3 regions of the Vibrio sp. PSi01 genome follow, and region 1 is predicted to be linked to each of the others. Evidence: predicted binding sites of a transcription regulator. Region 1 holds the regulator's gene; each other region holds the start of a gene.
What was found. The regulator PurR, encoded in region 1, represses purine synthesis genes. The targets are predictions, from matches to a motif close to TNANGNAAACGTTTNCNTNA.
Positions count from the first base shown of each region.

Region 1 (10,847 bases):
CTTCAATTAGACGGTAGAACTTAGAACGGTCGCTGCTGTTACGCAGTTTCTTCGGGACGACACCGTACTCAAACATCTGTGAGTGGTAATCAACAATCGAAGAGAATGCTTTAAAGTGAGCGCCTTCGTATTGTGCAACTGCTGCTTTCACATCGTTCAATTGACATACACGAGCGTGGCTGTCGGAAACGTTTTGAATCAATACATCCGTTGGTTTCACATGGCTAGGAAGGCCTTGGATAACGAACGGCTTGATGTCTACTTTCTTGTCACGACCCGCAACTTGCTGCAGTTTTACTGCAAACAACAGGCGTTGATTACGAGAGTTCACAACATCTAGCGCAGCATAACATGCGCCAGGTTGAAGCTTACCGTAAAGGCCTTTATCACGAGATGACTGTGAGCTACCCGCTTCCGTTGTGTTACGGAAATGCAGAAGGCTTTGGTCTGGGATGAGTGCTGTGATGAATGCCGCCATTGTGGTCGACTTACCTGCACCGTTACCACCAGAAAGCGTTGTAACCAATCCATCAATATCAAAAGTACGTGCGAAGAAGCCGTTCCAGTTGACCATGGTTAATGATTGATACTTACCTCTTTCAATCATGCTTCACCTTCTACTTTTGTTTGTTCGCCGTCGTTTGACTCAAGGTCAAAGTCAGCTTGATCGTTAAAAATGTCTTGTTGACCGTTTTCATCTATGCCTGCATCGACTTCTGATACAGCTTCTGCTTGCTCTTCATTCAACAAGCTGCCTTGGTTAGGCTCTTGCGTATGCACCACAGCTTCACCGTCACGGATAAGACGCAATTGCGCTTCTTTCATGTCATCGCCAACACGAACGTCAGCACCAAAGCGGAATACCGCTTCGCTGATACGGAATTTTCCCGTTTCGCCAATCGCAATCAACATGCCGATACGACGTAAGCGACGTAGAGAAGTACGCACTTTTTCAAACAGCTTTTCTTTGTCTAGGTCAGAACCAGACGCACGGTTGGTTGCTAGCTTCATGAGTTTTTTCTCATCCGCTAACGACATCAACTCATCAAACAGCTCTTGGTTGGTGAAGATACCTTCATGAGTAAGGCGTTCTGGGCTTAGGTATAAGAAACACAACACTTTACCAACCAACATGTCTAGCTCAGACAATACACTACGACCAATCAGAGACGTAGAACGCGGACGCAGGTAAAAGAAGCCTTCTGGCGCTTTCACAAGCTCGGTGTTGTAGCGTTGGTAGAAATGCTGAAGCTCAACTTCAAAGTCAGACAGCAACGCGTGGTTATCTAGGTCTTCGGTTGAAACATGCTTGCCTGAACGCAGCATGCTGTCTAGCGCAGGGAACAGTGGGTTCGCTATCGCTTTTACCAGTTTCTCTGGCATGTAATCATCAGTACTTGTTAATGACATTTGCTTGTACCTTTGCACCGAAATCGTTGATTGCCTGCCAATCTGGCTGAATAGCCTGATAGTCAGACTCTGAGTAACCTAAGCGCACGGCTTGGTCGACAACAATTCTGGCTAAATCAAAATGGTGTGTGCGAGGGTGTGCTGCGAGGTAATCGCGTAACACAAGGCCAAGGTCAATTGGCGCGCCTTGCTGTTTGTGAGCTTTTAACATCTCTGCAATTCGTTCTGAAAGCAGATCATTCACTTGCTCAAATTCTTCGTACTCTACGTCGATCGGCGCTTGTCCCATCACTTCGTCATCACGAAGCACAAGCGCTTCATCACGAAGATCAGTTAGCTTATCGGCATCGGCGTAGGTCAATAACCAAGGCGCATCGAAGTAGTCGGTAACCGACTGACGCAAGCGTTGGCTAAAGGCTCGGTTTTTATCCATATCAATCGCGGTACGGATAAACTTGTGAACGTGGCGGTCGTAGCCGATCCACAAATCGATCGCTTGCTGACCCCAACTAGTGATTCGGTCAAGCTTCATCTGCAAGCCGAACAAGGTTTCGCCAACGAACTCGAGTTCATCGTCACCGTAAACAATTTCTTGAATATCGAGGATCTGTGTTTGCAGCTCATCACCCGCCGCTTGCAAGGTGTCTTGCAATTCTTTTAGCGTGGACGAGGTTTCTGAAAGCAAAGTTTCACAGTTGTTAATCGCCTCTCGCCAATCTTTGTTTAAAAGGTCGGCAATTTGCTGCTTAACGGTTTGCTGCTGCTCATCCATAACACGTTGGTTAAGATCGATCTGATCGAAAATTTCACCAACAGAATACTTGAGCACGCCGTAAACGTTCTTTCTCCAATGTCCTGGAGTTCCGCCCTTCTGCGCAGCTTCAATAGCTTTAGCCATCTCGTCCGCAACCATAGAAAGCTGGATAGACAATTTTAATTTAGAGAACTGACGGTGACGTAAGTAATAATCTGAGATACCCATCGCTAATGGCGACAAACGGTAAATGCTCGCACCATCGGTGATTTCGCTAGTAAAGCGGCTAATCAGCTTCTGTTTAACCAACTCATTGATGGCGTTGTTGGCACGAAACGCAGACGCTTCGCCAGTATCTTCAAACAGTCGAGTGACAATAGTAAATGCATCGTGCAATTCACCCTCGCCCAACTCTTCATCGAACCTTTCATTGCTTAATACTGCGATAGCAATCAAAAATGCTAAGCGCTCTGGTGGCAAGTTTAATGAAAAATCATGCTGCTTGACCCAGCCCACCAACTCATCAATTGGCTGCTCTTCGGCAGTTTGAGTCATTTCACTCATTGTGGTTCCTGTTACTGTTTTTCGTAATATCGAACATGTTAGATATTACGCCTATTTCTTTATGACGCGGGCTTCTTACGATTGCATAGCGCATGTTGTGGCTTCTTTTACCACATTCACCGCTGCTATTGCGCAGGTTTTTGAGCCCAAACGTGAATATAACGGCCTAGTGACAGATATGGCTCTTGGCGGCATAGCTGTTTTTCCAGTTCCAATACATCTTCAAATTGGTAATCGCCCATGTACTCCATATTACCTATGTAGTCACTGAAAGAGCGAATGCCTGATTTACCACAGATTTCTAGACCAGCGTCTTCTATCCATTGATAAACCTCTTCCGGCTTCAAGCCTTTTTGTGGTTGCAGCTTAAACCGTTTTCGATGTGGCATCCCATTCAATACATGAGGAATGTTGCCACAAATCACATTTTTCAGGACTAATCCGTGGTGGTTGTAAAACATTATCGAAGCAACACCACCCGGCTTTACTTGTTCCAGTAATAAATCAAGTGCCTCTTTCGGGTTCGCTAACCACTCCATCACAGCATGAAACATCACAACATCGACTTTCCCATCGAGATGTTCTGCCACATTCTGAATGGGAGAGTGGATAAAACGATACCGCTCTAGCAAACCTGCTTCGCTGATACTTTCTTCTGCTAGTTTCAGCATTTCAGAAGAGAGGTCACACAGAGAAACATTATGCCCAAGCGACGCAATTTTTTGCGACATTTGTGCAAGCCCACCGCCAGCATCGAGTATATGCAACGGAGATATGGAACCATCAAATTTGCTCAAAGCTTGTTCTAAATCTTCCCATACGATGATCTGACGGATCTCTCCTTTGTCAGAGCCGTAAATATTTTTTGCAAATTTGTGGGCAATATCGTCGAAATTACGGTCTTCAGTCACGGCTACTTGAGTTATTATGTCCTATCGTGCCTGCTATTCTGTCACAGGAATTTCAGGAATAAAGAGGCGATGTCTCTTTTTACTACCAAGTGATGTTTTTTCGGACTATTCGGATATGTTTGAGCTGAAAAAAGTAGTGTCTTCATTATTGATGCCACTGCCAGCAATGTTAATTCTCGCTTTTCTGGGTTTAGCCCTAGTGATGTTTACTACCAAAAGGAAGACTGGTTGCCTAATTACCCTTTCAGCCCTCTGTGGTATTTTCCTCATCGCTTTCCAGCCAGTTTCTAGTCAACTTTTAATGCCAATGGAAAGGCAACACACCGCTTTTTTACCCGTCGATGACACCATCGATTACGTTATGGTTCTCGGCAGTGGTCACGTCGTAGACGACCAAATCCCACCTACATCTGAGCTTAGTCGCACAGGATTGATGCGTTTAAGTGAAGGCATTCGTATTTTACGCCTTTATCCTGGTGCCAAACTCATTTTGTCTGGCTATGGTGCGGGGACTGAAGTGAGTAATGCAAGAATGATGGCTAAAGTGGCTTTAGCGCTTGGGGTTTCAAAACCTGACATCATTTTGCTTGAAACAGCAAAAGACACGTGGGAAGAAGCCCGCCAAGCCGCCGCGTTTGTTAAAAATAAAAAGATGGTATTAGTTACATCGGCTAGCCATATGACTCGCGCCTTGAATGAATTCCATGCTGCGGGTATGAAACCATTAGCGGCACCAACCAACTACCTTGCACAAGAAGGCATTGTAGAGCCTTGGGATAAGTACATGCCTAAAGCGCTATACCTTGAGCAGACCGAACGTTATTGGCACGAAACCATGGGGTTAGTTTGGCAAAGCCTGCGCGATTGGCTAGACACGAGTAATGATAATGTTGAAGAGCCTATCGTTGTCCCTGAGCCTTCTATTTTAGAAGAAGATAATGGCGTCGTTTCTGCGGCCTAGTCTCAAATCGATATCTATTAATTTTCGGATGGTTAGCAATAACCAATAGTATGGCAAGAAATAAAAAGCCGAACCATCAATGATGTCTCGGCTTTTTTACGCTAGTTGTCTTTTTTTACTGATTAAAACGCCCGAAGGGTTTAGTCACCAGCGAACATGTAACCTTCACCGTGAACCGTCACAAAAATCTGTGGGTTCTTGGGATCAAACTCCATTTTTGCGCGCATACGACGAATTAACACATCGATAGTGCGATCATTAGGCGCATCCACTCGGTGGCTAATCATGTTCAAAATACGTTCGCGACTTAATACTTGGTTAGGGTAAGAAGAGAGTGCGACTAGCAACTCATACTCAGCCTTAGTCAGTTTAACCGGCTCACCATTTTTGCTTAGCGCTCGGCGAGGAATATCAAACGTCCACTCACCAAAACGAACAACAGACTCATCTTCTGCTTGTTCCACCACTCCCGTCGCTGTTCTACGAGCAGCAGCAATACGCCAAAGTAAGTTTTTAACTCGAACCAATAATTCGCGAAGTTCGAAGGGTTTAGTAACATAATCGTCTGCGCCCATTTCAAGGCCTACGATTTTGTCGATGCTATCCGTGCGTCCAGTAACTAAAATAATTCCAATGTCTGATTGACTGCGTAATTCGCGAGTTAGCATCAATCCATCTTCGCCTGGTAAGTTGATGTCCAGCATAATGAGATCAACGTTGTTTTCTTCCAACACGTTTCTCATCTGAGCGCCGCTCTCAGCTTCACTCACTGTGTAACCTTCGTTCTGGAAATATCCAACCAGTTTACTGCGGGTTACCACATCATCTTCTACGACCAATACGTGATAGCTCATCTACACCACTTTTCTTATTTAATAGTTTCAATGACTATTCTATTCATGACTAGTAACAATTCTAGTGGTACTGAAGATAAAAGCCAGAAACATGGATTTTTTTTGATACAAGACAATCTTAAACCTTGCTATTTATCGTCCATCGCAATTCAATATAGGCATTACTACGAACGAGTCACTTTGCGCTTAGCAAATAACCTTGTTATTCAGCCTTGGTGTGCTTGTACCCAAATGACTTAACGGCGCTGGGTATATAAACATCACAAGACTAAATCAGGATCTATGAAATGAAAGATACGAAAGCATTCAACGAGCAAAGAGCAGAAATTTACTGGTGGTTATCAAGCTTATTCGCCAAAGAGCTCACTCAAGAAGAACTCGATCACTACCACTCTGTTGAAATTCGTTCTTTCCTTTCTGGTTTAGGTTCGAATGAAGCTCTAAAGCCTTCGATTGATAAGCTTGTAGACGCATTGAACCGTCTACAAACACGTGAAGATGCCCAACTGGAACTGTCTGCTGACTTCTGCGACCTTTTCTTGAAGACAGACAAACATGGTGCTTTACCTTACGCTTCAATGTACATCGGCGAAACAGGTCTATTAAACGATAAGCCAGCTAAAGACATGGAAGACATCATGGCTAAGCACAACTTAATCGTGAACCAAGACTTAAAAGAACCTGCAGATCACATTGCTATCGAACTCGACTTCCTTGGCAATCTAATCATCCGTTCAAATGAAACTGAGCTTGAAGAAGAATTAGAGAAATCGTTCGTCATTCAACAGCAGTTTATCGATCAGCAACTACTTACTTGGTTGCCAAAGTTTAATGTGAAATGTCATGACGTTGACCAGTTTGGTTTCTACGCTTCGGTCTCGTCTTTGCTACTCGCATTTTGCAATTTAGACACTCAATATTTAGCTGGTGAATAAGTTCGCCCAACGACTAGGTAAATAAATTCAGTAGAATGTGACAATTCACCCGGATTTCTGGGTGAATTATATTGCGAGTAATTTCTAGTCAGTCTAAAATTGTGACCGCAAACGATAAAATATGAAACATTCACGAAATGCTAAGCTTATTTAAGTTCAAAGCATTTCGGTGTTAAGACAAGCCGCTCAATAGCGGTTTTTTGTTTTTTAGCACTTTAGTACCCAAAGAGCCCTACAAATTTAAGCTCTTAGTTAAGTAGCTTAACGGCTACTTTATTCCGTACTTTGGGAAAGTAGCTTCTAATAGGATAAAACCATGGCCACTATAAAAGATGTCGCTCGCTTAGCAGGCGTATCAACAACAACCGTTTCTCACGTAATCAACAAAACACGTTTTGTCGCAGAAGCGACTCAAGAAAAAGTAAACAAAGCCGTAGACGAACTAAACTATGCACCGAGTGCTGTTGCTCGTAGTTTGAAATGTAATACAACACGCACTATCGGCATGCTAGTAACTCAGTCAACCAACCTATTCTTCTCTGAGGTTATCGATGGCGTAGAGAGCTACTGCTACCGTCAAGGCTACACTTTGATTTTGTGTAACACAGGCGGTATTTATGAGAAGCAACGTGATTACATTCGAATGCTTGCAGAGAAGCGTGTAGATGGCATCTTGGTTATGTGTTCAGACCTAACTGAAGAACTAAGAGAAATGTTAGACCGTCACGCTGACATTCCTAAAGTAGTGATGGACTGGGGTCCTGAGAGCTCTCAAGCCGACAAGATCATTGATAACTCTGAAGAAGGTGGCTACCTAGCGACCAAGTACCTTATTGAACGCGGTCACTCTAAGATTGCTTGTTTAAGTGGCCACTTAGATAAAGCAGCCTGTGTTGAACGTATCGCAGGATACAAACGTGCATTTGACGAAGCTAATATTGCCACTGACGAACGCTTGATCATTGAAGGTAACTTTGAATGTGATACTGCTGTTATAGCAGCAGATAAGATTGTTGAGATGAAAGATCGCCCAACGGCAGTGTTCTGTTTCAACGACACCATGGCACTAGGTTTGATGAGTCGATTACAAGAAAAAGGAATTCGCATTCCTGAAGATATATCAGTTATTGGTTACGATAACATCGAACTCGCTGAATATTTCTCCCCACCATTGACCACGGTTCACCAACCGAAGCGTCGTGTTGGTAAAAATGCATTCGAAATTTTGTTAGAACGCATCAAAGATAAAGATCATGAAAAACGCGTTTTCGAAATGCACCCTGAAATTGTTGAACGAAGTACAGTTAAAACGTTAAATTAATTGATAAATTCAGTTTATTCTAATCAAGCGCACCTTTAGGTGCGCTTTTTTTATCAACAACATTAATGAACCTGGTATCATAACAGCAAGATCATTAATTGAAGCAATATCACATTTTGAAATAACAAGTGTGAGCTTCATTCAACAAAAACTTTATTCTATTTAATCAGTCACGCACAGGGCAAACCACTCGAAAGAGTGAGACGCAAAGCTTCCGGCCTAAACCACTCGTTGGTATGGTAGCGGGGTTACCGATGGCAAAATGCAGTGGTTACTAATAATTTAGTAATTTACGGCTTATTGACAATTTAGTTGCAACATTTTGCTAATCTCTCGGACCTGCTTATTTGGTGGCGTAGTTCAAATACACCGAGATAAATAACATGGATAAACCGATACTAAAGGACTCAATGAAGTTATTTGAGTCCCTAGGAAAAATAAAATCACGTTCAATGTTTGGTGGCTTCGGTCTTTTTGCCGATGACACGATGTTTGCTCTGGTTGTAAATGACCAGTTGCATATACGAGCGGACAAATGCACAACAAAACAATTTGAACAACAAGGGTTTCAACCTTACGTTTACAAAAAACGTGGCTTCCCTGTTGTTACTAAATATTTCGCTTTGCCTGAAGGCCTGTGGCAGGATCAAGAAAAAATCTTGCAGCTTGCGACTACGTCTTTGGGTTTTGCTAAAGATGAAAAAGCTGAACAGTCTTCTGCTAAACCAACTCGATTAAAAGACCTTCCTAACCTTCGACTTGCTACCGAGCGCATGTTGAAAAAGGCTGGGATAGATTCCGTAGAACGTTTATATGAATCTGGCTCTGTAAACGCGTTTAACGCCATCAAGGAATCTCACGCGTCCTCTGTCAGTATCGAGTTACTTTGGGCGCTAGAAGGTGCGATTAATGGTACACATTGGTCTGTTATACCGCAGCAGCGTCGCGAAGAGCTTATCAGTCGCGTAAATTAACATTATCAGTTAAAACTACACATAACTAAGCCGCATTTATGCGGCTTTTTTTTATATCTGTTGAAAGTTAATCTAAGCTTTACCTGTCTATCTATACTATCGGTATGCATTGAAAATTTAGAGGAAGTATCAATGAGTAAGAAAATGATATTGGGTATTGTGTTGGTAATAACGATTGTCTTACTAGGCGTCAACTTTGGCCAATACCTCACACTTGAGAATGCCAAGGCTCAGCAAGCCGTTTTGAATGAATACATTGACAGTAATTTTATCGCCGCGGCTGCTATTTATTTCGCAGCTTACGTCATGATTACCGCTTTCTCGATTCCAGGAGCTGCTGTTGTGACCCTATTGGGTGCTGCGCTCTTTGGTTTTTGGAATAGTTTGTTATTGGTGTCATTCGCCAGTGCAATCGGTGCAACTATCGCCTTTTTGAGTAGCCGCTATTTGTTACGTGACTGGATTCAAACCAAATTCGGCGACAAATTGGCGACCATGAATAAAGGTGTCGAAAAAGACGGGGCATTTTACTTATTTTCTCTACGCCTGATCCCTGTATTCCCATTTTTCCTTATCAACCTGTTGATGGGTCTAACGCCGATGTCGGTAAGTCGTTACTACATTACGAGTCAAATTGGGATGTTGCCAGGTACAGCTGTTTTCTTAAATGCTGGTACTCAACTCGCAGAAATAGATTCACTTTCGGGTATCGTGTCTCCTTCAGTGCTGTTGTCATTTGCATTACTAGGTATATTCCCAATTATTGCTAAATGGTTGATGGGTAAGTTTCGCTCAACACCTGTAGCTGAATAATGGATATAGATTAGATAACACACATAGCCAAATAAGGTTCTATTTCAATGAAAATCTTTAGCGCATCGAACCCTACTGAAGCTCACATCATATGTGGATTGCTAGAAAGTGAGAATATTGCGTGTGAGGTCCGTGGTGAGGGTTTGTTTGGTTTGAAAGGAGAAATCCCTTTTACAGAAGATACTGACCCGTATGTTTGGCTGTATGAACCAGAACAAGCCAATAAGGCACGTGTTATTGTCAATGAATACCAAAAACAGCAAGATTCTATAATCTATGAAGAGTGGCGTTGCAGACAGTGTCATGAAGTCAATGAAGCCCAATTTGGCTCTTGTTGGCAGTGCGGTGCTGCTTCTCCTGAATAGCAGGTTTTGAAAGGTAAAGTGGCTCCAACGGCCTTATATAACAACTCGGTCAGATACCTCCTCCAAACAAAAACGGGAAGCTAAAATTAGCTTCCCGTTTTTGTTTCAATTCTATTCGAGCGTCTGTTCTGATAAAGAATCGTGATAATCACTGAATTTGCTTTTGAATAAACGCAATCGAACGCTGATTAAACTCTTCAGGATTTTCCACATTACATACGTGTCCACAATTCGGAATTTCTACTAGCTCGCTCGACTCATGTGCTTCCACCATTTCTTTTACAGGCTTAATAAACATGTAATCACGTTCGCCCATCAAATAAAGAGTCGGTATTGGTAATTCCCTATCTTTAAAATACTTCATCAAAGGGTTTACATCTGCCGTTAAGATAAACCAGCGCTTAAACTCTTTTTGGCACAGTTTTTTAGCTTCACGGATAAAAAGGTGACGAGACTCTTTTTGGCTTTTCTGCGGCATTACTACATACGCAAAAAGACTGTATAACCACATGTAAGGAATGATGTGTTTACTTAAGTTACCTAATTTGATTAAAACTTGAGAGCGAGTGTTTAGCTTAGTAACAGCACCGCCTAATACCATTGAACGCACACGCCCTGCTGCTAACTCAGCGACGTTACGTACTATGATAGTACCTAAAGACATGCCAACAAAATGGGCAGAACGAATTTTTAGGTGATCTAAAACTTTGAGAATATCGAGCGTTACCGATTTGAAGGTGTAACGATTCGAAATCAGCCCTTTAAGTATATTGTCTGATTTACCGTGCCCTCTCAGATCGATGAGAAGTAAGTTGAAATGCTGTTTATACGCTTTGATCTGTTTGAACCAGATAGAGGAACTTCCTCCTGCGCCATGCACAAACACAACCCACTCGTCGCTCGTAGGGTGAGTAAATGTTTTATGGAATAATAAACTCTCAGACATACCTATCGCTTTAATTATTAAAATGGAGCTGTGCCTCAT
Region 1 is NZ_JBHNYN010000003.1:356,811-367,657, forward strand. Features, by position in the region: gene mukB (chromosome partition protein MukB) at 1-607, opposite strand, end outside; gene mukE (chromosome partition protein MukE) at 604-1,410, opposite strand; gene mukF (chromosome partition protein MukF) at 1,391-2,728, opposite strand; gene cmoM (tRNA uridine 5-oxyacetic acid(34) methyltransferase CmoM) at 2,854-3,639, opposite strand; gene elyC (envelope biogenesis factor ElyC) at 3,755-4,600, shown strand; gene torR (two-component system response regulator TorR) at 4,741-5,454, opposite strand; gene torD (molecular chaperone TorD) at 5,742-6,389, shown strand; gene purR (HTH-type transcriptional repressor PurR) at 6,706-7,710, shown strand; cyclic di-GMP riboswitch class I at 7,881-7,966, shown strand; gene ACFI6G_RS06950 (TfoX/Sxy family DNA transformation protein) at 8,094-8,684, shown strand; gene ACFI6G_RS06955 (TVP38/TMEM64 family protein) at 8,817-9,497, shown strand; gene ACFI6G_RS06960 (putative signal transducing protein) at 9,545-9,862, shown strand; gene ACFI6G_RS06965 (alpha/beta fold hydrolase) at 10,011-10,808, opposite strand.

Region 2 (10,847 bases), on a different contig from region 1:
CGGTCTAGGCGTTTAATATCACTGTCAATCGCAACCACTTCAGTGTCTTGAGTCTGTTCAAGAATGTGCGCAGTTTTACCACCTGGCGCTGCACAACAGTCTAGGATTAGCTCACCATCTTTGGGTGTTAGGTAATCAACAGAAAGTTGAGCTGCAGCATCTTGTACAGATACCCAACCTCTGTCGAAACCCGGAAGCAAAGTAACATCACAAGGTGACGCTAATTTTATGGCATCAGCCGCTTCTGGGTGCAGTGTGTATTCAATGTTTTCGTTTTTAAGCAGTTCAACATACTCGTCACGAGTGTGGTGTTGACGGTTTACGCGCAGCCACATTGGTGCTTTGCTGTTGTTTGCTTCAATCAGTTGCTCCCACTGATCTGGGTAGCTTTCTTGAAGCATTTTTAGAATCCAGCTTGGATGGCTGTATTTGCCCGCATTGTGGCTAACTGCTTTTTCATCTAGCTCTTCTTGATCGCGCAGGTAGCTGCGAAGTACTGCGTTGATCAAACCACTCAGGCTTGGGCCGCGCAGCGTTTTGGTTGCTTCAACTGTTTCAGCAACGGCAGCATGCGAAGGGATGCGCATAAAGCTCAACTGGTAAATGCCTACTAAGATCAGGTGGTGGAATACGCGCTTTTTACCTTTAAGCGAGTTTTCCATCAGTTCGTTAGCGATTGACTCCAAGCGAGGCAGGTAACGAAGTGCGCCGTAGCAAATCTCTTGCAGTAGAGCATGGTCTCGCGGACGGATCGTTTTTTGAGCCGCAGGGAGAGCGTGTGAAAGAGAGTGGCCTTTATCGACAACTTGGAATAGGACATTTGCAGCAGCAGCGCGAACATTCATGAGGGGTACCGAATATTTATTTGAATACATGAGGGCATCTCTGCCCTCGTAAAGGTTTTCTAAACTGTGTTTTTACAAGCTACACGTTTTTAAGTACATATTGAGTAGCTTTAAAGCGGTTAAGAAAGTTGAGTCCCAACTTCAAACCAGCTTGCACGTGAGTTCAAGATATCTTGAACTGACATAGCTTTTTTGCCTGGAACTTGTAACTGTTCCAATACTAGTACTTTGTCGCCAGTCGCAACATAAATACCAGTCTTATCTGCTTTGATTATTGAGCCAGCTGGCGCAGACGTCGATTCTTCATCAACACGTGTCTGCCAAACTTTAATGCTTTTTTCATCATTAGAGCTGCTATCAGTAATCGCAAAGTGACTCATTGGCCATGGGTTGAAAGCGCGCACACAACGTTCGATGTGTTCTGCACTGTCATTCCAATCAATTTTTGCTTCTTCTTTGCTCAGCTTCTTCGCGTAGTTAGCAAGCTCGTCATCTTGCTTCTCAGCAACAGCCTTACCAGAAGCGATGTCTGCTAAACACTCAACAAGAGCATCAGGACCAAGACCAGCTAACTTTTCGTACATTGACGCACTGGTATCTGTAGATTCGATTGGTAGCGTTGCGATGCTTAGCATATCACCGGTATCTAGGCCGATATCCATCTGCATGATCGTCACGCCAGTCTCTTTATCGCCCGCCCAGATAGAGCGTTGGATCGGAGCAGCACCACGCCAGCGTGGCAGGATTGAACCATGCACGTTGATACAACCTAAGCGAGGCGTATCTAATACAGCTTGTGGAAGCAATAAGCCGTAAGCGACAACAACCATGATGTCAGCATTCAAATCTGCTAGCTCTTGCTTAGCTTCATCTGACTTGAAGTTTTCTGGTTGGTAAACCGGAATATTGTTTTCAAGTGCGATGTTTTTTACCTGGCTCGCAGTCAGTTTTTTACCGCGGCCTGCTGGACGATCTGGCTGTGTGTAAACAGCAATAACTTCATGCTCCGAAGACAACAACGCCGCCAAGTGACGGGCGGCGAAATCCGGAGTACCTGCGAAGACAATTCTTAAAGATTGACTCAAGGTAGACTTCCTTCTTAATTTAGTAATAGCAGCGGTTATTAGCCTTGTTTCTCGTTGAAACGTTTAATCTTCGCTAGCTTATCTTGAATACGTTTGCGCTTTAGTGGCGATAGGTAATCAACAAACAACTTACCTTCTAGGTGGTCAAGTTCGTGCTGAACACAGATAGCCAGAAGGTCGTCAGCGTCGAATGTGAATTCGTTGCCTTCGCGGTCCAATGCTTTAACTGTGACTTCTGCAGCGCGAGGTACTAGAGCTCGAGCGCCGGGTACAGATAGACAGCCTTCTTCGATACCATCTTCGCCACGCTTCTCGGTAATTTCAGGGTTGATCAGAACAATAGGTTCATCACGTGTTTCTGAAATATCGATAACAACGATGCGTTGGTGGAAATCTACTTGCGTTGCCGCAAGGCCGATACCTTCTTCGTCGTACATGGTTTCAATCATGTCATCAACGAACTTTTGAATCTCTGGGGTAACTTCTTTTACCGGTTTCGCCACGGTACGTAGACGATCATCTGGTAATGTTAATACTTGTAATACAGACATATACACTCGAAATATTGAACTGTGCCGAAACAGCTTAAACCTTGTTGGCTCAATTCTAGACATTTTAGAGGTCAAATGACAGCATCCTGAAGGTAATTCTCAAATCAGATGTCATATATTCAGACCAAGGAACCTAGGTCATGCGTCATTTTTCTTCTATTTTTTCTCTCGTTTGTGCCTCACTTTCGTTCACCGTTATGGCTGAAAATAGTGAGCAACCTTTAACCATTAGGCAGGATGCACCTCAGGTTTATGTCGTAGTTAAGGGCGATACCTTATGGGATATTTCCACGATGTATCTCGATAGTCCTTGGTTGTGGCCGAGGTTGTGGCAAGTAAATCCAGAGATAGAAAACCCTCACCTTATTTACCCCGGAGATAAATTGTCTTTGGTTTGGATTAATGGCGAGCCTGTATTGAGCCTAAAGCCTGTAATTAAACTGAGCCCTAAGATTCGTGTCTCTGAGAAGAAAGCGGTGCCTACCGTCAACGAGGGGCTGGTTCTGCCATATCTACAATCTGACCGCTTGGTTGAGCAGCAAGATATCCAATCAGCTCAACGAGTGTTGGGGACAAGCGATGGTAAACGTTTCTTATCGGGTGAAGACCGGTTATTTATCTCGGGTAAACAGCAGTATCCCAAGTGGGGTATCTACCGCGCCGTCGAAACTTACCAGCGACAGCTACCTCAGGCGAGTATGACCTCGTTACGTTTGGTCGCCACGGCACGCTTAAAAGAAGTGGACGCTGAGTTCAGTCGCTTACAGATCGAGACCCAACTGCAAGAGGTGCTGCTTAACGATCTAGTGTTGCCTGAGCTTGGTGTCGATCAGGTGAAGCTCTCAACCACATTTTATCCAGCGCCTAGTGCTGCAGGGCAGTTTGCTAATATATTGGGTTCATTAGATGGCAGCCAATACAGTGCAAAGAATCAGGTGGTCGTTATCAATAAAGGCTCACAGGACAATCTTCGCCAAGGCTCTATGTTTACCCTCAGCGAAAACGGCGCTGTGGTGTTTGGTAAGCAAGGTGAATACAGCTACAAAGAGTCAGCGGCGAGCGATAAGGTGCAATTGCCAAGTACCTCGCTCGGTAGTTTGATGGTCATCCGCCCTTACGAGTATTTTAGTCTCGCCCTGATTACTCAGAGCTCAAAACCGGTTAGCAATGACATTCTGGCGGTATCGCCTGTGGACCTTGCTTTGAAGGAAGAGGTTAAGGGCACCAAGTGAATGAGCAACCACTGATCGCTTGGCTCTCTCTGAGCTTTGTTCCGCAATTGGGTGGCAAGCGACTTTCTCGATTGCTGAGCATTGATTCCCCTCCGAATATTGTTGGTTACTCAAGTCAGCAACTGCAAGCGCTTGGTCTGTCTGCCAAGCAAATTGCTTATTTAAGAGAGCAAGCCCCAAGAGAAGTGGAGGCTTGCTTAGCGTGGCAAGCAAGACAACCCAACCATCACATCCTTACCCCGAATTGCCCTCATTACCCCAAACTGCTGAATGAGACCGCCTCTGCGCCAAGTGTGCTTTTTGTTAAAGGTCATGTTGAAAAATTGATTGAGCCTCAAATCGCGATGGTCGGCAGTCGCAATGCTAGTCTCGAAGGGTTGCAAACCGCGAAGTCTTTCGCCAAAGAGTTCGTTCAAAACGGTTTGATTGTCACCAGTGGCTTAGCGCTCGGTATCGATGGCTATGCTCATGATGGTGCTCTAGATAAGGGTGGGGAAACTTTTGCTGTGTTGGGTTCGGGTTTGGATTCTATTTATCCTGTCCGACACCGAAATTTAGCGGATAGAATTTGTGAGAATGGTGCGTTGATTTCAGAGTTCCGTCCAGATGCCAAACCACGACCTGAACATTTTCCTCGTCGTAACCGTATTATAAGTGGTTTATCGCTCGGAACCTTAGTGGTTGAAGCAGCTGAGAAAAGTGGCTCTTTGATTACGGCTCGCTATGCCATGGAGCAGGGGCGCGAGGTTTTCGCGCTTCCAGGTTCGATTCATAGCCCAACCAGTCGTGGAGGGAATAGTTTAATCAAAGCTGGTGCATGTTTGGTACAGAGTGCTCAAGATGTTCTGATTGAAATAAAGAGTCTGTTAGACTGGTCTATTGATCAGCAGCCCAGTTTGTTCGAACCTACGTCCAGTATTGGGGAAAATGAACAATTGCCATTTCCACAGCTGTTCGCTAACGTAGGGTTAGAGGCGACACCCGTTGATATTTTGGCACAGAGAACCCATATACCTGTGCATGAGGTCATGATGCAGCTTTTGGAGCTTGAGCTCTCAGGGCATGTTGTTGCAGTTTCCGGTGGCTATATTCGAAAGGGGAGAGGCTAAGCTATGATGATGGACATACTGATGTACTTGTTTGAAACCTACATCCATAGCGATTCTGAATTGCAGGTGGATCAAGATGAGCTGGAAGATGAGCTTCTTCGAGCAGGGTTTCACCAAGATGATATTTATAAGGCTCTCCATTGGTTAGAAGATCTTGCAGCATTGCAAGATACCGAGAACCAAGCGGCGATTAGTGTGTGTTCCAATACCTCGATGCGTATTTATACCAGTCGAGAGATTTCACGTATTAATATGGAGTGTCGAGGTTTCTTACTGTTCCTTGAGCAGATCAATGTACTCACAACAGAGATTCGTGAAATGGTGATTGATCGTGTGATGGGGCTTGAGACCAACGAATTTGAATTGGATGATCTGAAATGGATTATCTTAATGGTGCTATTTAATGTGCCGGGTAATGAAAGTGCTTACACGCAAATGGAAGAGCTGTTGTACACCAAAGAGCAAGGTATCTTGCATTAATACAGGCTTGTCATGAGTAGTAAGATTGATAATCAGCTTTTTTCAGCACATGAACATGCATTAGAGCATGAACCATGTCCACAGTGTGGTGGAGAGCTTCAGCTTCGCCATGGTAAGCACGGTCCATTTTTAGGCTGCAAGCAGTATCCAAGTTGCGATTACATCAAACCCCTACATCAAAACGATGGCCATGTGGTGAAAGAGCTGGGTGTACCATGTCCTAAATGCCAAAACGAATTGGTATTAAGGCAAGGTCGCTTTGGGATGTTTATTGGTTGTAGCAGCTATCCAGAGTGTAATCACATCGAATCTTTGGACCAACCGAAAGAACGGCCTGAAGAGCAGCCACTTGTTGCTTGCCCTGAGTGTGGCAGAGGCCATTTGGTTGAGCGTAAATCTCGATATGGCAAAATCTTCTATGCTTGTGATAACTACCCTAAGTGTAAATTCGCCGTTAATCAGCCACCTGTTATAGGTCGTTGTGAAGAATGCTTGTTTCCATTGTTGCTGGAGAAGAAAACGGCCAGTGGTACTAAGAAGCAATGTGCTGATCGCAAGTGTCACCACATTCAATCTCAATAACCTGATGTTATAGACACAAAAACGGCGCTCAATGAGCGCCGTTTCTATATTAAACCCACAATGAAAGCTTACTTCAGTTGCTCTGCAAATTCATGAACAGCAGGGTAGGCTTGCTTATCGAGAATGTTTGCCAATGAACATAATGTTCTTTGCAGCTCGGCGTTGTAGTCAGCGCTCACATTGATGTGGCCCATCTTACGACCCGCACGCTTCTCTTTGCCATACCAATGAACATGACAACCGTCTTGAGCCAGAATAGCCTCAGGGAGAGTATCTTCGCCAAGAATGTTGATCATTGCCGTAGGACGAATCAGTTTAGTGCTGCCTAGTGGCATTCCACATACGGCACGTAGGTGATTTTCAAACTGACAAGTTTCAGCACCTTGTTGAGTCCAGTGGCCAGAGTTATGAACACGTGGTGCAATCTCATTTACAAGCAGTGAACCTTTAACATCAAAGAATTCAAGCGCCAACACACCAACGTAATCCAAACGCTCTGCAACTGAGGTGAACATGGTTTTCGCTTGCTCTTGCAGTTCAATGTCATCAATTGCTGTCGATAAGCTCAACACGCCATCGGTGTGAACATTCTCAGCCAGTGGGTACACTTGAATATCGCCATTGATACCACGAGCACCGACCAGTGAGACTTCGCGATCAAACGGGACGAACTCTTCAGCCACAATTGCTTGGTTATCTGTTGCGGCAATGCACTCCGCCATTTCTGTCCATGTCGTGTCAACATTGTCTAATGTCTTTAAGCGCCATTGACCTTTGCCATCGTAGCCGCCAAGTGTGCTCTTCAATACCATTGGTAAGCCAACGTGAGCGATCGCAGCGTCAAAGTCTTCGCGAGAATTAATCACGTAGTACTTGGCATTTTTCACATTTGCTTCGTCTAACAGGGCTTTTTCAAGGCGACGATCACCGCCAGCTTTGATTGCTTCTGTTGTCGGTAAGAACTTACCGCTGCGCTCACACACCTCAAGTACATCGTGAGGGATATGTTCGAATTCAGCAGTAATGACGTCCGCACGCTCAATCGCATTTTCTAAGCCGCTGCCTAGAATCGCTTGCGTTAATGGGTGAACAATATTTTTGCTGCCAACATCAAAAGCAGAAATTTCAATATTCAGTGGTGCCCCAGCTAGGGACATCATGCGAGCAAGTTGGCCCGCGCCTAACACAAGAACATGCATGGGAATTAGTCCTCTGCAGGGTTTGGATTAGCCAGAACCGTTTCTGTTTGCTCAGAGCGGAACGCTTCTACTTTTGCCATCACTTCTTCATTGTGAGTACCAATGATTTGCGCGGCTAGGATACCAGCGTTAGCAGCACCAGCTTCACCGATAGCCAGAGTACCTACCGCGATACCTTTTGGCATTTGTACAATAGAAAGCAGAGAGTCCATGCCTTTCAGTGCTTTAGACTGAACGGGAACACCAAGAACAGGTACGCTTGTGAAAGCTGCAGCCATACCCGGAAGATGCGCAGCACCACCAGCACCCGCAATAATCACTTTAATACCGCGCTCTTTCGCACTGGTTGCGTAGTCTGCAAGCAACTGAGGTGTGCGGTGAGCAGAAACCACTTTTGTTTCGTACGCCACGCCAAACTGATCCAACATTTCTGCAGCTAGCTTCATTGTTGGCCAATCAGATTTAGAACCCATGATAATACCGACAGTCATCTCAAACTCCTTCAGGTACGATTTAATTAGTGATTAGATATTTTGCGCGCATTATACGGGTAAAATTGCTTAAGGAAAACGTTTGCGTCAGTCTAAGTTGTTAATTGATACATTTTATAAACAAATAGCTTTAGTCACAGTGAATGATAATTTGTACACTTAGCGAGTTTGATAACTGAATTAACGAGGCAGCCCGTGGATAACTTTCAACATACATTGCAGGCATTACAGCAAGGTGAAGTCATTGCTTACCCTACCGAAGGCGTTTTTGGGGTCGGTTGTGATCCCGATAATCCACAAGCTATCAAGAAATTGCTCGATTTAAAACAGCGACCGATGGAGAAAGGGTTGATCCTAATTGCTGCGAGTTATGAGCAGTTGTTGCCTTATATTGATGAAAGCCAGTTGACGGAAGCGCAGTTAGCGACCGTAAAAGCAACGTGGCCTGGCCCAGTTACTTGGATCATGCCAACCAGCAGCAAAGTGACTAACTGGGTCAGCGGCCAGTTTGATTCCATTGCAGTACGAGTGACTGATCACCCTTTAGTTCAAAGAATGTGTAATGAATTCGGTAAGCCGTTAACCTCTACCAGTGCCAACCTGACTGGCGAGCCGCCTTGCATGACGACTGAAGAAGTTCAGCAGCAACTTGGCCAATATCTAGTCTCTATTTTAGAAGGTCACACGGGTGGTCGCGAAAAACCAAGCGAAATTAGAGATGCAAAAACGTCGAAAATATTAAGACAGGGTTAAACCCTGCAAAGGAAGTAAGATGTCAGCAATTGATAAAGAAGCAGTAAAGCAGTTTTTACTGAGCCTACAAGATTCGATTTGCCAACAGCTTGAACAAGCTGATGGTGCAGCTCTTTTTGAAGAAGATGCATGGCAGCGTGAACCTGGCGAACGTCTTGGTGGCGGTGGTCGAACTCGCGTGATGACCAATGGTGCGGTATTTGAGCAAGGCGGTGTTAACTTTTCTCATGTCGCTGGTAAGGCTATGCCTGCCTCTGCAACAGCTCACCGTCCTGAATTAGCCGGACGTAAGTTTGAAGCTATGGGTGTCTCATTAGTTATCCATCCTAAAAACCCATACATCCCAACCTCACACGCGAACGTACGATTCTTTATTGCCGAAAAGGAAGGGGAAGATCCTATCTGGTGGTTCGGTGGTGGTTTTGATTTAACGCCATTCTATCCTGTCGATGAAGATTGCCAATCTTGGCATCAAACTGCTAAAGACCTGTGTGCACCATTTGGTGATGATGTTTACCAAGAACACAAAGAGTGGTGTGATAAGTACTTCTATCTACCTCACCGTGATGAAACACGTGGTGTTGGCGGTCTGTTCTTTGATGACTTAAACGAGTGGGGCTTTGAAAAGAGCTTCGCTTATATGCAGGCGGTCGGTGAAGGTTTTGCAGCCGCGTATTTACCAATTGTAGAACGACGCAAAGAGACACCTTATGGTGAACGTGAGCGTGACTTCCAGCTTTATCGTCGTGGTCGCTATGTTGAATTTAACCTTGTGTATGACCGTGGCACCTTATTTGGCCTGCAAAGTGGTGGTCGCACAGAGTCTATATTGATGTCGATGCCGCCGTTGGCTCGTTGGGAATATCGCTATGAACCACAAGCGGGCTCACCAGAAGCTCTGCTTTATAGCGACTACCTAAAGCCTCGAGTTTGGTAGTTCTTCCTTCCTTATAGGGATAGTGATAGGGTCATCTATATAGAAGACCCTTTTTTATTTCTGTTAGGTAAGGATATGACACAGCAAGTAGATCGTTATGCCGTTTTCGGTAACCCTATTGGTCAAAGCAAATCGCCATTCATTCACACATTATTTGCTCGCCAAACCAGCCAACAACTTACCTATACAGCATTACAGCCAGAACATAGTGAATTTATCACTGCTGCGAAAGCCTTTTTCAGCGAAGGTGGTAGAGGATGTAATGTCACAGCACCTTTTAAAGAAGATGCGTATCAGTTTGCCAATCGCCTAACTGAAAGGGCTGAACTAGCTGGTGCTGTAAACACACTTAAGAAGCTCGATGACGGAGAAATCATTGGTGATAACACCGATGGTGAGGGTTTAGTTCAAGATCTGCTTCAACATCAAGTTGCGTTAAAAGGAGCTCGCGTTCTTCTTCTTGGCGCTGGTGGTGCTGCGAGAGGAGTGATTCAACCTCTTCTCGACCAAAAGCCAAAACAGTTGGTGGTCGCAAATCGAACTAGTTCAAAGGCTGAACTTCTGGCTGAGATGTTTTCTTCATATGGAAACATTAAAGGAATGGGATTAAGCGATGTTAATGAAGGGTTTGATGTCATCATTAACTCGACCTCATCTGGTCTAAGTGGTCAGCTTCCTGAAGTTTCTGAGATTATCTTTAATTCGAATAGTTCCGTTTATGACATGGTTTACGGTTCGGGAACTACCGTATTTAATCAATGGGCATTAGATAATGGTGTTCATGCTGCTTATGATGGTTTGGGCATGTTAGTGGGACAGGCAGCAGAAAGCTTTATGCTTTGGCGTGGCCTTCGTCCGGGAACAAAACAGATTTTAAGAGAATTACGTAAAAACCTAGAGATGTAAGAAGGTATTTATAAAAAATGAATCAATCAATTCTATTTCCGGATATACAAGATTGGGATGAAGAGAATCAATCAATCACCTTCCCTGCGCAGCAGTCGGGCGCCCTGATTGAGTGTGTAATGTCTATTGAGGAACTATCTCGATTAGCTGGTAAAGAGATAGGAGAAGGCGATCAAGCTTTAGTTATTTTTTCAGAGTTACGTTTTGATATTGAAGAGCTAGCTGAAGAGTTAATAGAAGAAGAGGAGTATGACTCCTCTAATCGGATTCAAATCAAAATGCTTTAGACTGGCAGTACAGAGTCTAGATAGTCGTTTTTATTCTGAACATAGTTGTCAGCTGACTTCTGTAAAAAGGCACGCTCTTTATCATTTAATGGGCGTGCTTGTTTTACTGGGCTTCCTACATATAGATAACCGCTTTCAAGTACCTTATTAGGTGGAACTAAGCTACCAGCACCAATCATCACTTCTTCTTTAACAATAACGCCATCAAGCACGATAGCTCCCATGCCAACAAGTACGCGATCTTCAATAGTACAGCCATGCAGCATTACTTTATGTCCGATAGTGACATCATTACCTATTAATAGAGGATAACCGTCAGGGTTTTCTGCATTCTTATGGGTGACATGCAAGACACTGCCGTCTTGGATATTCGTTCTCTCCCCAATATGA
Region 2 is NZ_JBHNYN010000030.1:342-11,188, reverse strand. Features, by position in the region: gene rsmB (16S rRNA (cytosine(967)-C(5))-methyltransferase RsmB) at 1-845, opposite strand, end outside; gene fmt (methionyl-tRNA formyltransferase) at 965-1,930, opposite strand; gene def (peptide deformylase) at 1,969-2,481, opposite strand; gene ACFI6G_RS21635 (LysM peptidoglycan-binding domain-containing protein) at 2,622-3,713, shown strand; gene dprA (DNA-processing protein DprA) at 3,710-4,822, shown strand; gene ACFI6G_RS21625 (DUF494 family protein) at 4,826-5,302, shown strand; gene ACFI6G_RS21620 (DNA topoisomerase family protein) at 5,315-5,884, shown strand; gene ACFI6G_RS21615 (5-(carboxyamino)imidazole ribonucleotide synthase) at 5,953-7,083, opposite strand; gene purE (5-(carboxyamino)imidazole ribonucleotide mutase) at 7,089-7,574, opposite strand; gene tsaC (L-threonylcarbamoyladenylate synthase type 1 TsaC) at 7,770-8,327, shown strand; gene hemF (oxygen-dependent coproporphyrinogen oxidase) at 8,347-9,264, shown strand; gene aroE (shikimate dehydrogenase) at 9,340-10,170, shown strand; gene ACFI6G_RS21590 (DUF1488 family protein) at 10,188-10,457, shown strand; gene ACFI6G_RS21585 (gamma carbonic anhydrase family protein) at 10,454-10,847, opposite strand, start outside.
Region 2: purE (5-(carboxyamino)imidazole ribonucleotide mutase) is a predicted target of PurR. The motif match lies at 7,645-7,664, and genes of this name have one in related genera.

Region 3 (10,847 bases), on a different contig from region 1:
GCGTTGAACTTTGTATTCAAAGAGCAAGACTTGTGGGCCGTGGCGCGTTTTTCGATGAAAGATCCCAAGCAAATGGAGCAAGAAGGTTTTGATTACCGCTCTGTACGCCGCCATGGTGCTAAAATCAGTTCAATCGTTAAGTTAGCTGAGCATACTCCAGAAGAAGAGTACCCAGCACCAGTAGAACGCTTAATGGACTATCCAGGCTACAAGCAAGTATTCAAAGTGTTGAAAGACGAAGTGAAAACGGCATCGCAACACAGTGGTTTAGCAACGGAATTTTTAGCATCCAAGAAGCAACTAAATCAAGTGTTGAGCTGGGTTTGGAAACATGACCGTAACCCTGAGAAATTGCCTGATGTTATGCAAGGCTGGCGTTTAGAAGTGGTTGGCGAGAAGCTTAACAAAGCGATCAAATAACCGTTTATTGCTCCCAAGTTTAAGCGAACTACAACTATAAATGTAGATACAAAAAAGAGAGCCTAGGCTCTCTTTTTTATTGAGTATTGATAAGCACGGCTCTAGCTCTACTTATCGATCTTCTTCTGGAAGTTTAACATTCAGCTCTAATACTGAAATGTCGTCATCTTTGTGTTCGAACGTTAGATCAACCATTGAAGGATCCACCTCAACGTACTTTGCAATACACTTCAAGATGTCTTCTTTTAGTTGTGGTAAGTATGACGGTGCTGGGTCGTCATGGCTACGTCGCTCTGCAACAATGATCTGCAAACGCTCTTTGGCTAGGTTTGCGGTTGTCTTTTTCTGTGGTCTAAAAAACTCTAATAATGACATTGCGTATTAGCCCCCGAACAGTCTTTTGAAGATGCCTTTCTTCTGCTCCGTTAAGAAACGGAAGTCTACTTGGTTACCCAGTAGTCGTTCTACAGTATCATTGTAAGCCATGCCTGCATCGGTTGCTTCGTCAAAGATAACGGGCACACCTTTGTTCGATGCGTTCAATACCGCTTGGCTCTCTGGAATTACACCCAGTAGAGATATGTGCAGAATTTCTTCAACGTCTTCTACACTTAGCATCTCACCTTGAGTCACACGTGCTGGGTTGTAGCGAGTCAGTAGAAGGTGCGTTTTCACTGGCTCTAAGCCGTCTTCTGAACGACGAGATTTAGAGTCAAGAATACCTAGAATACGGTCTGAATCGCGTACAGAAGAAACTTCTGGGTTAGTCGTAACAATCGCTTCGTCAGCGAAGTACAACGCCATCAGAGCACCTTGCTCGATACCTGCCGGAGAATCACAGATGATGAAATCAAAGCCCATTTCATCCAGTTCATCAAATACACGACGAACACCATCTTTCGTCAGTGCGTCTTTATCACGAGTTTGAGACGCAGGAAGAATGAACAGGTTTTCCGTGCGCTTGTCTTTGATCATCGCTTGGTTCAGCGTCGCTTCACCATTGATAACGTTAACGAAGTCGTAAACAACACGACGCTCACAACCCATGATTAAATCTAGGTTACGCAGACCGATATCAAAGTCGATAACTGCGGTTTTCTTTCCTTTTAAAGCCAAACCCGAGGCTATAGCTGCACTGGAGGTTGTTTTGCCTACCCCGCCTTTACCTGACGTTACAACGATAATGCGTGCCATTCTGTTTTCCTTTTATTTCTCTTATATTGCGAGGACATCAACGTTTAATACATCGTTTGCCATACTGAACATGGTTTTCTTCTGCCAGTACTCGCTATCAATTTGATCGCTGAGCCAGTAATTTCCAGCAATGGAAACCAGCTCGGCTTGTAAATCATTACAAATTATTTTTGCTTCAGTTTGACCACTTGCACCTGCAATAGCACGGCCTCGTAAAGTGCCATGAATATGGATGCTGCCATCGGCTATCACTTCTGCTCCGGCGCTTACATGACTTAGGATTAATAGATCGCCATCTTTTGCATACACCTGTTGGCCTGAACGAATCGGTGTTCTCACCACTTTTATCGGAGCCATTTTCGCCGGAGCTTGAGAGGGAGACTTGCTTGCTGTCATAACAGCAAAGCCAGCTTCTTTCGCTAGGTTTTGCATACGCTTATCAGAACAGCCAGCCACGCCAACCGGGATCATGCCCGCTTGAGAGATACCGCTTTTCAGTCGAATAAAGTCGATATCGCCTGCGACTTTACTGATGTTGATAACAACGGGCGCAGCAGCGAAAAACGTAGGTGCTTGGTCTACCTTCTCTTGAAGAAAAGACACTGCATTTTCGACTTGATCATCGGATAAGTGCAATACAGATAGCGTAAAACTGCTACCTTTTAGATCTGGGTTACTAGACATCGAAAAACTACAGGACCTCAATAGCGAATGGGTACAATTTCTTTATCAATAAAATAAAGGGCATTGCCTGAAACTAGGTTTATCATGTTATATTCCCAAACCAAGCACAGCAAGTAATCTTGTTGTCAAATGAACGTTTTGTTCTCAATATTTCCCCAACATAAACTATTGATCTCGCAAGTGAGAGTTTTGTAGTCATAAACAATTAAAAAAGGTTTGTCATGCTGTGTTCTATATATAAAAGTTCAAAGAAAGAAGGAACATACCTTTATATCCCTAAGAAGGATGATTTCTCACAAGTTCCTGACGCATTGATGCAAATGTTTGGTAAACCTAGTTTTGTAATGGTAATTAAAATGGATGGTCGTAAACTGGCTCAAGTGAACATCGATAAAGTGAGAGAGTCACTGAATACCGATGGTTTCTTTTTGCAGGTTCCGCCACCACCGGTTAATGAGCTTGAGCTTCATAAAGAGCGTAAATCGCAACAAAAAGTTCAAGACGAAGAGTGATAGCCACCTCAATTCAGGGAGGAGTGATCGTTGAGTAAATTTTCAAAAACCATATTGGCAGTGTCGGCGTTATTATTGGGTAATAGCTTGGCCATTAGCTCAGTACAAGCTGAAGAGTTGAGCTTTGAGCAATATGTAGAAAAACTAAAGCAACAAGGCCGTGAAGAAGGCATTTCCGAAGCGATCATTGAAGAAGCCTTTGATGGTGTGACGTTTAAGCCAAGAGCCGTGAAAGCCGACAAAAATCAGCCTGAGAAAAAACTGACTCTGGATGAGTACATTCCAAGAGCAGTGCCAGATTGGAAAGTGAAGCAGGCGCGAGCGCTTTATAAAGAGCATTACCAAGCGTTAAAGCGTATTGGCGATGAGTATGGCGTTCAACCAAGGTTCATTGTCGCGTTATGGGGCGTAGAGAGTAATTTTGGTAAGTTCACGGGGAATTACAGCGTTATCGATGCATTGACGACCATGGCTTATGAAGGACGCAGAGAAGCTTTCTTCCGTAAAGAAGCTATGGCCGCACTAACGATTCTCGACCAAGGACATATAGCACCCAAAGACATGAAAGGCTCTTGGGCTGGTGCTATGGGTCAACCTCAGTTTATGCCAAGCTCATTTTTAGCTTACGCCGCTGATGGCAGTGGTGATGGCAAGAAAGATATTTGGGGTACTGAAGAAGATGTGTTTGCTTCGGCGGCTAATTATCTCAGCCAATCGGGTTGGGATGACAAATATACTTGGGGGCGTCAGGTTCACGTTCCATCAACCGTGTCTATTGAGATGCAAGGTCGAGACGAAGACAAAGCGAAGTACTTAAAAGAGTGGTCTGAACTCGGTATTACGCGTTTCGATGGTCGCGCGCTACCTAAGCTAGACGAAGACATCAAAGCTTGGCTGATTATGCCTGATGATGAAACTGGTCGTTCGTACCTCATTTACAACAACTACAATGTGTTAATGAAGTGGAATCGTTCTTACTACTTTGCGTTAGCAGTTAGCCACCTAGCAGACAGAATTAAGTTTGATTAATCGACCTAAGGTCGCCTTGAATAGCATTTAGCCTAGTATAGGCCGAACGAACTAAAGGACTCTTCGGAGTCCTTTTTGTTTTATCCGATTTTATATTTCAGAGATTTAAGAAGGTGGCCTTGTGCTAACAGATAGAGCCGCACAGATGGTGATATTCCATGCGTTAATCAAGCATGAAGGCTTTACCAGTGCTGCAAAAAGTTTGAATGTGTCGGTGTCTCACATCAGTAAGCAAGTTGCTTTGCTCGAAGATTCGATAGGTATCAAGCTGGTACAAAGAACCACACGTAGCCTAACGCTGACCGAAGCTGGGGAAGTGTTCTATCAGCACTGTGAGCAGCTGTTCAATACTGTCAAAGCGGCTCAAATGGATATGGACAGCCAACGAGATGATATTTCTGGAATATTGAGAGTCGGCTTGTCACAGTCATTTGGCACACTGCATATCATTCCTGCGATTGATCAGCTCAGACAACTTTATCCTCAGCTGAGAATCGAGGTCCACTTGTTTGACTACAAGGTAGATATGATTGAAGAGCGATTGGATCTCTGGATCACCAATAACGAAGATTTGCCCGAAGGTTATATTGCGCAGCGATTGGCAGACAGTCAGTTTGTGGTGGCTGCATCTCCTGACTATCTAATTAAAGCAGGGACTCCACATGTGCCTTCTGACCTGATTGACCATAACTGCCTTATCTATCGTAGCCGAGAGCGAGATTACACATCTTGGGCGTTTGATAACGGGCAAGAGAACCTTAGCGTTAAAGTAGCGGGTGATTATTCTGTGGATTTGGCTGAAGCAGTACGGGATGCGGCAGTTTCAGGGTGGGGCGTAGCTTATCTAGCCACATATTTAGTGAAGGAAGAGTTTAGAACGGGCAAGCTCATCCAAGTTTTACCGGAATGGCGAGCGAGCCAGTTGATGCCTTTCTATGCCGTATACCCTAGCCGCAAGAATATGCCGAAGAAGCTTTCCGCGGTGATTGAATTTATTAAAGACCATATCGGATCACCGACCTATTGGGATGAAAACCTTAAAACCTGCGTTGAATTACATCGCTAACTTTTTCTAAATCTATAAATATAATTTCCATATGGAAAAAGTATGCTTTTTAATCAAAGTTATTTATTAAAATTCAATGATTTAATTAATTACATTGTTCCGAATTGATTACCCCAACATCACGTTAACAATCGCACCTTGCCGCAAACGATTTCCTCTATACAATGCGTCGCCTTTCCTACCTACAACTTTTAGGTTGACGCACATGGCTTCCCTACTTGGAATTATCACTATTTTAGTTGCCGCTTGGTTACTATCTACGGACAGAAAAAATATCCCGCTGAGAACGGTTTCTCTAGCTTTCTTACTGCAAGTTACATTCGCGCTATTGGTACTGTATGTTCCAATGGGCAAAGAAGTATTGAATGCAGCCACAGGCGCGGTGTCTAGCTTAATCAATTACGGTCAAGAAGGGATAAACTTCCTTTTTGGTGGCCTTACCAATAATGGATTCGTTTTTGCGATTAATGTTTTGGGCATCATTATCTTTTTCTCTGCATTGATTTCAGGTTTGTACCACATCGGCTTTATGCCAAAGGTGATCAACCTCATCGGCGGCGCTTTGCAAAAGTTCCTAGGTACAGGCCGCGCGGAGTCACTGTCTGCGACGGCAAACATCTTTGTTGGCATGATCGAAGCGCCATTGGTGGTTAAACCTTATCTAAAACACATGACAGACTCACAGCTGTTTGCGGTGATGGTATGTGGTTTGGCTTCAGTGGCTGGTGGCACGTTAGTTGGCTATGCATCGCTTGGTGTTGATTTGAACTACCTGATCGCTGCGGCATTTATGTCAGCGCCTGCTGGTCTATTGATGGCCAAGATTTTGGTACCAGGTAACGCAGATGAGGCTCAAGAAAATATTGAGTCTGACGTTGAAATTCCACGAGCAACAAACGTCGTTGAGGCAATGGCAGATGGGGCTATGTCTGGACTTCGCATTGCTGTTGCAGTGGGCGCAACACTACTTGCCTTTATCAGTGTGATAGCAATGCTAAATGGCTTACTGGGCATAGCTGGTGACTGGTTTGGCGTAAATCTAAGCTTCGAACTTATCCTAGGTTATGTGTTCGCTCCTGTTGCATGGCTGATTGGTGTGCCATGGTCAGAGGCTGTGGTTGCAGGTTCACTGATCGGTAACAAGATTGTCGTGAACGAGTTCGTGGCTTTCATTCAGCTAATGGACGTAAAAGATGCATTGAGCGAACACTCACAAGCGATCGTGACTTTTGCTTTATGTGGTTTTGCTAACATTTCTACCATGGCGATTCTGATCGGTGGTTTGGGCAGTTTAGTTCCAGAGCGTCGTTCTTTCATCTCACAATACGGTTTTAAAGCGATTTGTGCGGGTGTGCTTGCTAACTTAATGAGTGCAGCGATTGCTGGTGTGGTACTTTCTCTGTAGCTAGATGATAAGTACCGAATGGATGAGTCAGTCACTTTATTTCCCCTATAGTAAAGTGACTGATTAATCGCAATAATATTCGGTTAGCACGAAAAAGAGAGCCTATAGTTTAATCACGTAGGCTTTCTTGTTTCAGCAAATAGGTTTGTATCACAGGGTGTGGTACAAATTTTTAGGGGCACAAATGGATTTGTCGATTACTTCTTCTTTGGCGTTAATTGGACTTTTGTCTTTAGCTTGTCAGCTACTTGGCTGGCGTTTGCGTCTTCCCGCGATTCTCCCTCTTCTTATCGTTGGCCTGTTGCTAGGTCCCGGTTTAACTATCCTTAATCCCGATGTTATTTTCGGTGATGTTCTATTTCCGCTGATTTCGTTAGGTGTTGCTATCATTCTGTTTGAAGGTGCATTAACTCTGAATTTCAAAGAAATCAGAGGTCATGGCCGGATGGTGACTCACTTAGTGAGTTTCGGCATGTTGATTACATGGGCGTGCATCGTGATGGGGGCTTATTATTTTGTCGATTTCAGTTGGCCGTTAGCGGCACTGTTTGGGGCATTGGTGGTTGTCACTGGCCCGACGGTAATTGTACCTATGCTACGTAGTATTCAGCCCAAATCCTCTTTAGGCAATATATTGCGATGGGAGGGGATTATTATTGATCCTATCGGCGCTCTATTTGCTGTTCTTGTTTATGAATACATTGTCTCTTCTGCCGATCCTACTGGGCATGTACTTTCAGCTTTGGGGCTGACTCTAGCGATTGGTTTGGGGTTAGGCAGTATTGGCGGTCACCTGATTGCTAAGATGTTACAAGGGCACTGGTTTCCGCATTATCTACGTAACGTGGCTGTCCTGACGTTGATGTTGGCGGCGTTCTCTTTTTCTAATGACCTGAGTGAAGAGTCTGGTCTATTAACCGTGACCATCATGGGTATCTGGCTTGCTAACGTGAAAGGGTTGGATCTTGAAGATATTATTGAGTTCAAAGAAACCTTAACTGTGTTACTTATCTCAGCACTGTTTATCTTACTGGCGAGTCGACTTGATTCAGGGACTTTCCTCTCGATAGGTTGGGGGGGTATTGGCTTATTAGCGGTCGTTATGCTGGTGGCTCGTCCTCTGAGTGTGTGGATCAGCGGGATCGGCACGGATCTCAGCTCGGCAGATAAATGGTTTTTGAGTTGGATAGCGCCTCGCGGGATCGTCGCTGCCGCAGTTTCTTCTCTGTTTGCAATCAAGCTTCAAGAAAAGCAATTAATCGAAGGCGCAGACCTGTTGGTGCCAATGGTGTTTTTGGTCATCATCGGTACGGTTGTGATTCAGAGTCTCACTGCCAGTTGGTGGGCAAGGAAGTTAGGTGTGACCCAGGAGAAGGCACAAGGGGTTGTATTCTTTGGTGCGACTCACTTTGCACGGCAGTTTGCCAAAGTACTGGCGACACATAACATTAACAGTGTGCTTGCCGATACCAACTGGGAAAGCATTCGCTTGGCGCGCATGGATAACTTGAATGTCTATTTTGGTAATCCAGCTTCGAGCCACGCTGAAAATAATCTTGATTTGGATGGAATAGGGCGTGCGATGATTGTATCGCCGTATCGTCAAACCAACCCGTTAGTTAGCATGCACTATCAAGACGAGTTTGGAGAGAATAAAGTGTTTGAGCTTGAATCCTCAGAGAATAAACATGAAAGGCATCAAGTGAACCGCGATGGAAATAGAAGTCTGTTTTCTGAAGGCGTGACGTATTCCAAATTGAATTCACTAATGGCTCAAGGCAGCCAAATTAAGAGCACAGGCTTAACAGAAGCATTTGATCTCAACGAGTTTAAGGCTCTGTACCCTAAAGCGATTCCTCTTGGGGTGATTACCGACGGTGATTTCCGCTTAGTGACACAAGGTTCTGACTTGGAAAAACTAGCATCCACCGATTGTGAGATCGTTAGCTTACTACCACCTTCTGAACAGACAGAAAAAACCGATATTCCAGATAAGTAGCGAGTCGCTCTATATTAAAAGTGAGTAGCTTAGTATCAAAAGTGAAAAGCATAGAAAAAGCCGCAACGTTCTTCACGTTGCGGCTTTTTCATTTTATTCATACTGTCGCTGCGAGTTACTTTGAGTGAAATTGTTCACAAGCGATCATTGTATTCTCGATTAGGCTCGCTACTGTCATTGGACCTACACCACCCGGTACTGGTGTGATGAAGCTTGCACTCTCTTTAGCCACATCGTATTCAACGTCGCCAACGAGCTTGCCAGATTCCAAACGGTTGATACCAACATCGACCACAACAGCACCTTTCTTAATCCAAGCACCAGGAATGAAGTTAGGCTTACCAACGGCAACCACCACAACATCGGCTTGACGTACATGACCTTCAAGGTCTTTGGTGAAGCGGTGACATGTTGTTGTCGTGCAACCTGCTAGAAGAAGCTCTAGAGTCATTGGGCGACCTACGATGTTTGATGCGCCAACCACAACCGCGTGTTTTCCACGTAAGTCGATGTTGTAACGGTCAAGCAGCGTTATGATGCCTTTAGGCGTACAAGAGCGTAACTTAGGCATACGTTGAGCCAAACGACCTACGTTGTATGGGTGGAAGCCATCAACGTCTTTTTCTGGTGTGATGCGCTCAAGAACGTGAGTAGTATCAATACCAGCAGGCAAAGGTAGTTGAACTAGAATACCGTCAATTTCCGGATCTTCGTTCAGTTGGTCTACCAATGTTAGTAGTTCATTTTCTGTCGTTGTGGCTGGCAAATCGTAAGATTTAGAAACGAAGCCAACTTCTTCACACGCTTTACGCTTACTTCCTACGTAAACCTGAGAAGCTGGGTCTTCACCCACTAAAACAACCGCTAGGCCCGGAGCGCGTAGTCCAGCTTCTGTACGAGCCTTTACACGTGCCGCTACTTCAGAGCGAACCGTTTGAGAAATTAGCTTTCCATCAATATTTTGAGCAGTCATGAATTTCCTTAGTATTGATATTCAAGTTAGTGGCTGATGTTTTTGGCGCATTATTCCAGAAAATCTTTTTGATTACCATCAAGCAAACGATTGCTTTGGTTTAATTTTCAACACTTATATGTTTGTTGCCCTTTTTTTACTCACTTAGATCAGAATGTTACATAAAGCCGTTGCTTTACTGATTCGAATTCGTATAATTCGTTCCTGTAGCGCGCCCTTAGCTCAGCTGGATAGAGCACCTCCCTTCTAAGGAGGTGGTCGAAGGTTCGAATCCTTCAGGGCGTGCCATTATTTAAAGAAACCCGATAACTCTCCGAGTTGTCGGGTTTTTTGCATTTTACACATCATAAAACACTTCTTTTCAAGCGCTACTCATTTTCTTCTGTTATTCGTTTCATTCGGCTTATGTAAGATAAAGTTAAAATTGTTCGTTTTTTGGGTTTACATCATTTGGTAATAAAGCCACTATGAATTCACGAAGAATAGACAAGTAAAGCTATTAGCCAGTCGGTTTAAGAATCAAACCTTCTGCCAATAGCTGATTTAGAGGAAGTAATGGCAGGAAACAGTATCGGACAACATTTCCGCGTGACTACGTTCGGAGAAAGTCACGGTATCGCACTAGGATGTATCGTAGATGGGTGCCCACCAGGATTAGAAATTACCGAAGCAGACCTTCAAAGAGATTTGGACCGTCGTCGCCCTGGTACTTCTCGTTATACAACGGCTCGCCGTGAAGCGGATGAAGTGAAAATCTTATCAGGTGTATTTGAAGGCCAAACTACGGGCACTTCTATTGGTCTATTGATTGAAAATACAGACCAACGCTCTAAAGACTATTCCGAAATTAAAGACAAATTCCGTCCTGGTCATGCTGACTATACCTACCATCAAAAGTACGGTGTGCGTGATTACCGTGGCGGCGGTCGCTCTTCTGCTCGTGAAACTGCAATGCGTGTTGCGGCAGGTGCAATTGCGAAGAAATACCTGAAACAAGAATTTGGTATTGAAATCCAAGCTTACCTCTCTCAAATGGGTGATATCTCAATTGATAAAGTGGATTGGAATGAGATCGAAAACAACGCGTTTTTCTGCCCAGATGCCGACAAAGTTCCTGAGTTTGACCAACTGATTCGTGACCTGCTAAAAGAAGGCAACTCGATCGGTGCGAAGATTCAAGTGGTTGCGACTAAAGTGCCTGTAGGCCTTGGTGAGCCAATATTTGATCGTTTAGATGCTGACATTGCTCACGCTCTAATGAGCATTAATGCGGTGAAAGGTGTTGAGATTGGTGATGGCTTTGATGTCGTTAATCAACGTGGTAGTGAACACCGTGATCCATTAACTCCAGAAGGCTTCAGCAGCAACCATGCTGGCGGTATCTTAGGCGGCATTTCTACTGGTCAAGATATTGTGGCAAGCATTGCGCTTAAACCAACATCAAGCATTACCGTTCCTGGTGACACGATCACTAAAGACGGTGAAGCAACGCAGTTAATCACTAAAGGTCGCCACGATCCATGTGTGGGTATCCGTGCGGTGCCTATTGCTGAAGCGATGCTGGC
Region 3 is NZ_JBHNYN010000016.1:2,535-13,381, reverse strand. Features, by position in the region: gene rnd (ribonuclease D) at 1-420, shown strand, start outside; gene minE (cell division topological specificity factor MinE) at 532-795, opposite strand; gene minD (septum site-determining protein MinD) at 802-1,614, opposite strand; gene minC (septum site-determining protein MinC) at 1,636-2,298, opposite strand; gene ACFI6G_RS17730 (YcgL domain-containing protein) at 2,520-2,810, shown strand; gene ACFI6G_RS17725 (lytic murein transglycosylase) at 2,841-3,839, shown strand; gene ACFI6G_RS17720 (LysR family transcriptional regulator) at 3,985-4,905, shown strand; gene ACFI6G_RS17715 (NupC/NupG family nucleoside CNT transporter) at 5,111-6,310, shown strand; gene ACFI6G_RS17710 (cation:proton antiporter) at 6,495-8,309, shown strand; gene folD (bifunctional methylenetetrahydrofolate dehydrogenase/methenyltetrahydrofolate cyclohydrolase FolD) at 8,425-9,282, opposite strand; tRNA gene ACFI6G_RS17700 (tRNA-Arg) at 9,494-9,570, shown strand; gene aroC (chorismate synthase) at 9,838-10,847, shown strand, end outside.
Region 3: folD (bifunctional methylenetetrahydrofolate dehydrogenase/methenyltetrahydrofolate cyclohydrolase FolD) is a predicted target of PurR. The motif match lies at 9,361-9,380, and genes of this name have one in related genera.